2 regions of the Variovorax sp. AC194 genome follow, and region 1 is predicted to be linked to the other one. Evidence: predicted binding sites of a transcription regulator. Region 1 holds the regulator's gene; the other holds the start of a gene.
The links. The regulator LexA, encoded in region 1, represses DNA repair genes until DNA is damaged. The targets are predictions, from matches to a motif close to ACTGTATNNNNATACAGT.
Positions count from the first base shown of each region.

Region 2: a site for LexA is predicted at 1,271-1,288, ahead of ACZYRS_RS30870 (ATP-dependent helicase). Genes of this name have one in related genera too.

Region 1 is NZ_OZ409823.1:3,444,766-3,448,951, forward strand. Features, by position in the region: gene ACZYRS_RS16500 (MFS transporter) at 1-2, opposite strand, end outside; gene ACZYRS_RS16505 (D-2-hydroxyacid dehydrogenase family protein) at 7-1,014, opposite strand; gene ACZYRS_RS16510 (hypothetical protein) at 1,114-1,479, opposite strand; gene lexA (transcriptional repressor LexA) at 1,618-2,301, opposite strand; gene ACZYRS_RS16520 (asparaginase) at 2,375-3,337, shown strand; gene adk (adenylate kinase) at 3,367-4,023, opposite strand; gene kdsB (3-deoxy-manno-octulosonate cytidylyltransferase) at 4,148-4,186, opposite strand, start outside.
Region 2 is NZ_OZ409823.1:6,549,212-6,553,397, reverse strand. Features, by position in the region: gene ACZYRS_RS30880 (5'-methylthioadenosine/adenosylhomocysteine nucleosidase) at 1-110, shown strand, start outside; gene corA (magnesium/cobalt transporter CorA) at 103-1,089, opposite strand; gene ACZYRS_RS30870 (ATP-dependent helicase) at 1,302-3,419, shown strand; gene hpf (ribosome hibernation-promoting factor, HPF/YfiA family) at 3,738-4,067, shown strand.

The DNA.
Region 1 (4,186 bases):
ATGGAATCACCGGCGAACCTGCAGCGCGCCGGGATTCACGATGTTGGTGGGATTGCCCTTGATGAAGCTCACGACGTTGTCGAAAGCCTGACCGAAGTAGCTCTCGTAGCTGTCCTGCTCCACGTAGCCGATGTGCGGCGTGCAGATGCAGTTTTCCAGGCGCAGCAGCGCGTGGCCCTGCAGCGGCGGCTCGCTTTCGAACACGTCGATGGCTGCGAGGCCCGGGCGTCCGCGATTGAGCGCGGCGAGCAGGGCATCGGCCTCGACCAGTTCGGCGCGGGAAGTGTTCACGAAGAGCGCCGTCGGCTTCATGCGCGACAGGTCTTCGAGCGTGACGAGGCCGTTGGTTTCCTCGTTGAGCCGCAGGTGCACCGAGAGCACGTCGGCCGCGGCGAAGAACTCGTGGCGGTTCTGCGCGACCTGGAAGCCGTCGGAGCGCGCCTTGGCGCAGCTCGCCTCGCGTCCCCAGATCACCACCTGCATGCCGAAGGCCTGTCCGTAGCGCGCGACCAACTGACCGATGCGGCCATAGCCCCAGATGCAGAGCGTCTTGCCCTTGAGCACCGAGCCGAGGCCGAAATTGGGCGGCATCGACGCCGACTTGAGGCCCGACTGCTGCCACGCCCCGTGCTTGAGGTTGCTGATGTACTGCGGCAGCCGGCGCATGGCCGCCATGATCAGCGCCCAGGTGAGTTCGGCCGGTGCCTGCGGAGAGCCCGTGCCCTCGGCCACCGCCACGCCGCGCTCGGTGCAGGCATTGACGTCGATGTGGCCACCGACGCGCCCGGTCTGCGAAATGAGCTTGAGCTTGGGCAGCTTCTCGATCAGCTGGCGCGAGATGTGGGTGCGCTCGCGAATCAGCACGATCACGTCGGCGTCCTTCAGGCGAACCGACAGTTGCCCGATGCCCTTGACCGTGTTGGTGTAGACCTTGGCCGCGTACGCGTCCAGCTTGGCGGCGCAGCGCAGCTTGCGCACGGCGTCCTGGTAATCGTCGAGGATCACAATGTTCATGGCGTGCCATTGTGCCTCGCAGCATTGGGATGTCGCGCCAGTGAACGTTTGGATACCCACCCCGGGGTGCTTCTGGAGCGGTTCTCCCGGGGAAATGTCTCAGTGCAGACGGGTGGAGCGGGGCACCGAGCGCATGGTTTCCGCCGCTTCGAGCGCGGCCAGCCGGTCGAGCTCCGCGCAGACATCGGCCATGCGGCCCGAGATCACCATGCGGCTGCGGTCCTGGCTTTTTCCGTCGATCACGCGAACCACGCGCAGCGGGCGTGCCGGCGCTGTGGCGGTTGTCGTCGGTGCAGGCGTGCCTGCGGTGCGCGCGGTGCAGGCCGGGCGCACGGCCACGTAGCGCAGTCCGGCGGCGGTGTCGCTGCTGTCCCGGTGACGGGTGCGGCGGGCGGGCATCAGGCGGCTTGCAAGCGATTGCAGCGGCATCCAGAAATCAGCGATGGCGAGGAGGGCGATTCCCATGTGAACTCCAAAAAAGTCTGAGGTTGAACACAGGCAGGATTTCTTGAATCGGCCGCGACAGGGTGATGGCGACTTCGCGCCATACGCCCGCCACCTGTCGAGGCCGGATGGGGTGCTGCTGCAAGCAGGCCGCGAGGCCTACATCAGCATGGTGTTGCGGATGAGGCCGACCGCGAGGCCTTCGATTTCGAAGGGCTCACCGGGCTGCACGATGATGGTCGGGTAGTCGGGGTTCTCGGCGTGCAGCTCGATGACCTGCTTGTTGCGCTTCAGGCGCTTGACGGTGACTTCGTCGCCCAGGCGCGCGACCACGATCTGGCCGTTGCGCGCTTCCTTGGTGGCCTGCACGGCGAGCAGGTCGCCGTCCATGATGCCGGCGTCGCGCATCGACATGCCGCGCACCTTGAGCAGGTAGTCAGGCTGGCGCTGGAAGAGCGTGTTCTCGACGTAGTAGGTCTGGTCGACGTGCTCCTGCGCCAGGATGGGCGAGCCGGCCGCGACGCGACCGATGAGCGGGAGCGCCAGCTGCGCCATGCCGGGCAGCGACAGCGAGAACTGCCCGCCTTCGCGATGCCGCGTTTCGTTGAGCGAACGCAGCGCGTCGCCCTTGAGGCGGATGCCGCGGGAGGTGCCGCTGACAAGTTCGATGACGCCCTTGCGTGCCAGCGCCTGCAGGTGCTCTTCGGCGGCGTTGGCCGACTTGAACCCCAGCTCGTTGGCGATTTCGGCGCGCGTGGGCGGCGCACCGGTGCGCGCGATGGCGCTCTGGATCAAGTCGAGGATCTGCTGCTGGCGGGCGGTAAGCTTCACGGCGAACTGCATATGTGGTTCCTTGCGGCACTGGCTAGATATCCAGTACCTGTATTTTTAACCAGTTTTTGGAAGTTGACAAGTCATGGCCCATTTGCCGTTGCCCGAAGTGCGTCGCGTGGTGGTCCTGGGCACCGGCGGGACCATCGCCGGAAAGGCCTCCAGCAGCGGCGACAACATCGGCTACACCGCCGGGCAGGTGGGCGTGGCGGACCTCCTGGGCGGCATCGATGCGCCCGAGGGCATCGCTTTACTGGCGGAGCAGGTGGCGCAGCTCGACAGCAAGGACATGTCGTTCGACATCTGGCAGAAGCTCGCGCAGCGCTGCGTGCATTGGCTCGCACAGCCCGACGTGGCCGGCGTGGTGATCAGCCATGGCACCGACACGCTCGAGGAAACGGCCTTCTTCCTTCACTCGGTGCTGGCGTCGGCGAAGCCCGTGGTGCTGACCTGCGCGATGCGCCCGGCCACGGCGCTCTCGCCGGACGGTCCGCAGAACGTGCGCGATGCGATCGCGGTCGCGGCGATGGTGGGCGCGCAGGGCGTAGTGGCGGTGTGTGCTGGCACGGTCCACAGCGGGGTGGATGTGCAGAAGGTGCACACGTACCGGCTCGATGCTTTCGCATCTGGAGATGCAGGGCCGATCGGCTATGTGGAAGAGGGCGCGGTGCGGCGCGTGAGAGAGTGGCCGGCTGCGCCGTCATCTCAATCGTCGAAGGCGCTGAGCACGTCCGGGCCTTGGCCTCGGGTCGAGATCGTCATGAGCCATGCCGGTGCGAGCGGCGCGATCGTCGATGCGCTACTGCGGGAGGGCGCGGAGGAACCAGTCCGCGGGCTGGTCATCGCCACCACCGGCAATGGCACCGTGCACCACGCACTGGAAGCCGCGGCGCTCAAGGCACAGGACGCCGGCATCGCGGTGCTGCGCGCGACGCGTTGCACCAGTGGCCGCATCCTGCCGAAGCCCGATGACCGGCTGCGCGATGCAGGCGCGCTCACGCCCGTGAAGGCGCGCATCGCGCTGATGCTGGAACTGCTGGGGAAATAAATAGCCGCCCCGTCGAAGGGCGGCGGGAATCAGCTGCTCAGTGCCGCCAGGGCGCGTTGCGTGATTTCGTCGACCGTGCCGACGCCCTTGATGGCGCGGTACTTCGGCGCGGCGGCCGGATCGGCCTTGGCCCAGGCCGAGTAGTAGTCGACCAGCGGGCGCGTCTGCTGGCTGTACACCTCGAGCCGCTTGCCCACGGTTTCTTCCTTGTCGTCCTCGCGCTGGATCAGGTCTTCACCGGTCACGTCGTCCTTACCTTCGGTCTTGGGCGGGTTGAACTTGACGTGATACGTGCGGCCCGATGCCGGGTGCGAGCGGCGGCCGCTCATGCGTTCGATGATGTCGCCGAAGGGCACGTCGATCTCGAGCACGTAGTCGAGCTTGACGCCCGCGGCCTTCATGGCATCGGCCTGCGGAATGGTGCGCGGGAAACCGTCGAACAGAAAACCACCGGCGCAGTCGGGCTGGGCGATGCGCTCTTTCACGAGGTTGATGATCAGGTCGTCGCTCACCAGCGCGCCCGCGTCCATGACGGCCTTGGCCTGCAGTCCGAGCGGCGTGCCGGCCTTGACGGCGGCGCGCAGCATGTCGCCGGTCGAGATTTGGGGGATGCCGTATTTCTGGCAGATGAAGGCCGCTTGCGTGCCTTTGCCCGCCCCGGGCGCGCCCAGCAAAATTAGTCTCATGGTGTCCTCGGACGGTTCTTAGATTTTGTGTCACGCCCAGCGTCGGCCCGAGGGCTGGGCAAGGCGGATTTCACGTCGAGGATAGCATGCGCCTCCGTAGGGAATTCCCTCCGTGGCGCACGTCTTAAGGGGCTGGCCTGGAGGCAAAGACGGCACGTACGCG
Region 2 (4,186 bases), 3.1 Mb from region 1:
GCGCCGACGACGAAGCCCATGGCGACTTCGCGCGCTTCGTCGCCGAGGTCGCGAGCCGCTACAGCCTCGCGCTGGTCGGCGCGTGGCTCGCGCGGCAACCGGCTACTTGAGCCAGCCGCGCCGGCGGAAATACCACATCGGCACCAGCGCGCTCGCGGCCATCAGCACGATGGCGTACGGATAGCCCATGGCCCAGTCGAGCTCGGGCATGAACTTGAAGTTCATGCCGTAGATGCTCGCGATCAGCGTGGGCGGCAAGAGCGCCACGCTCGCCACCGAGAAGATCTTGATGGTCTTGTTCTGGTTGATGTTGATGAAACCAACGGTCGCATCCATCAGGAAGTTGATCTTGTCGAAAAGGAACGCCGTGTGGTTGTCCAGCGATTCGATGTCGCGCAGGATCTGCCGCGCTTCCTCGAACTGCTCGGCGTTGAGCATCTTGCTGCGCATCATGAAGCTGACCGCGCGGCGCGTGTCCATCACGTTGCGGCGGATGCGGCCGTTCAAGTCTTCCTGCCGCGCGATGAGGCCGAGCACTTCGCCGGCCAGCTCGTCGGTGACGTTGCCCGAGAGCACTTTCTTGCCGGCCACTTCGAGCTCGTCGTAGATGTTCTCCAGCGTGTCGGCCGAGTATTCGGCGTCGGCGTCGAAGAGCTTGAGCATCACTTCCTTCGCGTCTTCGATGAGCCCCGGCGCGCGACGCGCGCGCATGCGCAGCAGACGGAACACCGGCACGTCCTCGTCGTGGATCGAGAACAGCACGCCGCGGCTGCGCAAATCGGTGTTGTGCTGGTTGAGGATGAACGCCACGCGCACCGTGCGCGGGTCTTCGTCGTCGTCGATCAAAAAGTCGGAGCGGATGTGCAGCTCGCCGTTGTCTTCCTCGTAGAAGCGGGCGGATTCCTCGATGTCCTCGTCCATCGCGTCTTCGGGAATCGAGAGGCCGTAGTACTGCTTGATCCAGCGCTTTTCTTCGAGCGTGGGCGATTCGAGATCGACCCAGATCGGCTGGAACTTGGAGAGCTCTTCCAGCGACTCGATCTCTTCCTGGACGAGGCGGCCGTTGGCGAGCGTAAAGATATTGAGCATGGGCTCACTCCCGGGGATGACTGAACGGTGGGCGAGGGAGGGGCGCTTTCAATTCCCGGGCCCGGCGCGAGCGCGTCAGAGGGGAGTTGAAAGCTGCCGAGACGGGGCGGTTTCCATGGGGAGTCTCCGGTTGCAGCGAGGCGCGATTATGTCACCGGCCACAAGGCGGAAACCTGACCGAACTGGACGGACATACAGTAAAGTCGTGTCCCATGCAGACCGCTGCGACCCCCGTTTTTTCCGCTGCGCCAAAGACGCAAGCCGAGCGCCTGGCCGCGGCGTTGGCCACGCTCAACGACGACCAGCGCGCGGCGGTTGAGCACGGCGTGGGCGCTGCGGTGGCCGACGATCACCGCCCGCTGCTGGTGATTGCCGGCGCCGGCTCCGGCAAGACCAGCACGCTGGCGCACCGCGTGGCGCACCTGATCGCGGACGGCGTCGATCCGCAGCGGCTGCTGCTGCTGACCTTCTCGCGCCGCGCCGCACAGGAGATGGAACGCCGCGCGGGCCAGGTGCTGGCGCGCGTGCTCGGCCTCAAGTCGGAGCGGCCGCCCGCGTTGCCGTGGGCCGGCACCTTCCATGGCATCGGAGCGCGCCTCTTGCGCGAGTACGCGCCGCAGATCGGCCTGGACGAGAGCTTCACGATCCACGACCGCGGCGACGCCGAGGACCTGATGGGGCTGGTGCGCCACGAGCTGGGCCTGTCGTCCACGGTGAACCGCTTCCCGCGCAAGGGCACGTGCCTGTCGATCTACTCGCGCTGCGTGAACACGCGCGCCTCGGTGGCCGAGGTGCTGAAGGAGGCCTTTCCGTGGTGCGGCGAATGGGAGGCCGAGCTCAAGAGGCTGTTCAGTGCCTACGTCGAGGCCAAGCAGCAGCAGAACGTGCTCGACTACGACGACCTGCTGCTCTACTGGGCCGAGATGGTCGCGGAGCCCGCGCTGGCCGAGGCCGTGGGCGCGCGCTTCGACCATGTGCTGGTCGACGAGTACCAGGACACCAACCTGCTGCAGGCCTCGATCCTTCTCGCGATGAAGCCCGACGGGCGCGGCGTCACGGTGGTGGGGGACGACGCGCAGTCGATCTACTCGTTCCGCGGCGCGACGGTGCGCAACATCCTGGACTTTCCGGCGCAGTTCAGCCAGGCCGCGCGGGTGGTCACGCTGGAGCGCAACTACCGCTCGACGCAGCCGATCCTCGATGTATCGAACCGCGTGATCGCGCAGGCGGCCGAGCGGCACGCCAAGACGCTCTGGACCGACAAGCCCTCCGCCGGCAAGCCGCAAATCGTGCTGGTGCCCGACGAAGCGGGGCAGGCGCGCTGGGTGGCCGACAAGGTGCTCGCGCACCGCGAGGGTGGGCTTGCGCTCAAGTCGCAGGCGGTGCTGTTTCGCACCTCGTCGCACAGCGCGGCGCTCGAGCTGGAGCTCGCGCGCCGCAACATCCCGTTCGTGAAGTTCGGCGGCCTCAAGTTTCTCGAGGCGTCGCATGTGAAGGACCTGCTCGCGGTGCTGCGCTTCGCCGAGAACCCGCGCGGGCGCATGGCGGGGTTTCGCGTCACGCAGTTGATTCCGGGCATCGGGCCCGTCACGGGCACGCGGTTGCTCGATGCGATGGACCAGGCGGCCGACCCGGCCGCGGCCGTGCGCGACTTCGTGCCGCCGTCCGCGGCGCGCGAGCAATGGGTGGGCTTTGCCGAGACTTATGCCGCGCTGCGCGCGCCGTCGCTGGCGTGGCCGGCCGATGTCGAGCTGGCGATGGACTGGTATTTGCCGCATCTGGAGCGCCTCTACGACGACACCTCCGGCGTGCGCCGCCAGGACGTGGAGCAACTGGTGCGCCTGGCCGTGGGCTACGGCTCGCGCGAGCGCTTCCTGACCGAACTCACGCTCGATCCGCCCGAGGCCACGAGCGATCGCCCCGGGCCGCCGCTCCTGGACGAGGACTACCTGATCCTCTCCACCATCCATTCGGCCAAGGGGCAGGAGTGGAACTCGGTGCATGTGATCAACGTGGTCGACGGCTGCCTGCCGGCCGACGTGGCGCAGAGCGCGCACGAACTGGAGGAAGAACGGCGCCTGCTCTATGTCGCGATGACGCGGGCCCGCGACCACCTGCACCTCTTGGTGCCGCAGCGCTTCTACATCACGCAGCAGGCGGTGCGGGGCGACCGGCACCTGTATGCGAACCGCACGCGCTTCATCACCGAATCGGATCTGGCGGGGTTCGAGCAGCAGACCTGGCCGCCACCGCCGGTGCGCGCGCCCGCCGTGCCGCCGCCTACCGCCGTGATCGACCTGCGCAACCGCATGCGCGCGGCCTGGCGCTGAAGCGGCTGGCCCTTCGCCCGGCAGGGTCACCGGGCAAGAAGCTCGTTAACACTTGCTGGCAAAGCGCCACGAAGGCGGGCCAACATGCGCGGGCAGCTATGGAATCCATAGCGGATTGAAGCAGGCTCCATGCACGCTCGCCACCCGGAGAACCCAGGTATTGCAATACCGTGACAGCTTGGGCATAGTGAATCGAACGCCCCCTCTTTCTCCTCTTCTTCTCTCCCTCTCCCCCGCACCACACCTCTCGTTTCGCCGGCCACGCTCCATCCTGGAGCGGGGTCATTTCCCCAACCGTCAATTCTCAGGAGGTCATTCATGAATTTGACGATCAGCGGTCATCACCTCGACGTCACCCCTGCCTTGCGCACCTACGTCACGAGCAAGCTGGACCGGATCACACGGCATTTCGACCAGGTGGTCGATGTGAAGGTGATCCTCACGGTGGAAAAGCAGAAGGAAAAGGAACGCCGCCAAAGGGCGGAGTGCAACATTCACGTCAAGGGCAATGACATGTTCGCGGAGTCGAGCCACGCTGATCTCTACGCTGCGGTCGATGAACTGGTCGACAAGCTCGACCGCCAGGTGGTTCGCCACAAGGACCGCCTGCAGGACCACCATCACATGGCGCCCAAGCGCGTGATGTGAGCACCGGGCGAGGCCCTTCTTGGGGCCGCTCGCACCAAAGGCCGCCTTCGGGCGGCCTTTTGCTTTTCCGACTGTGGCCGTGGGACTTTGGGGTTTCTTTCTGGCTTCTGCCTAGGCGC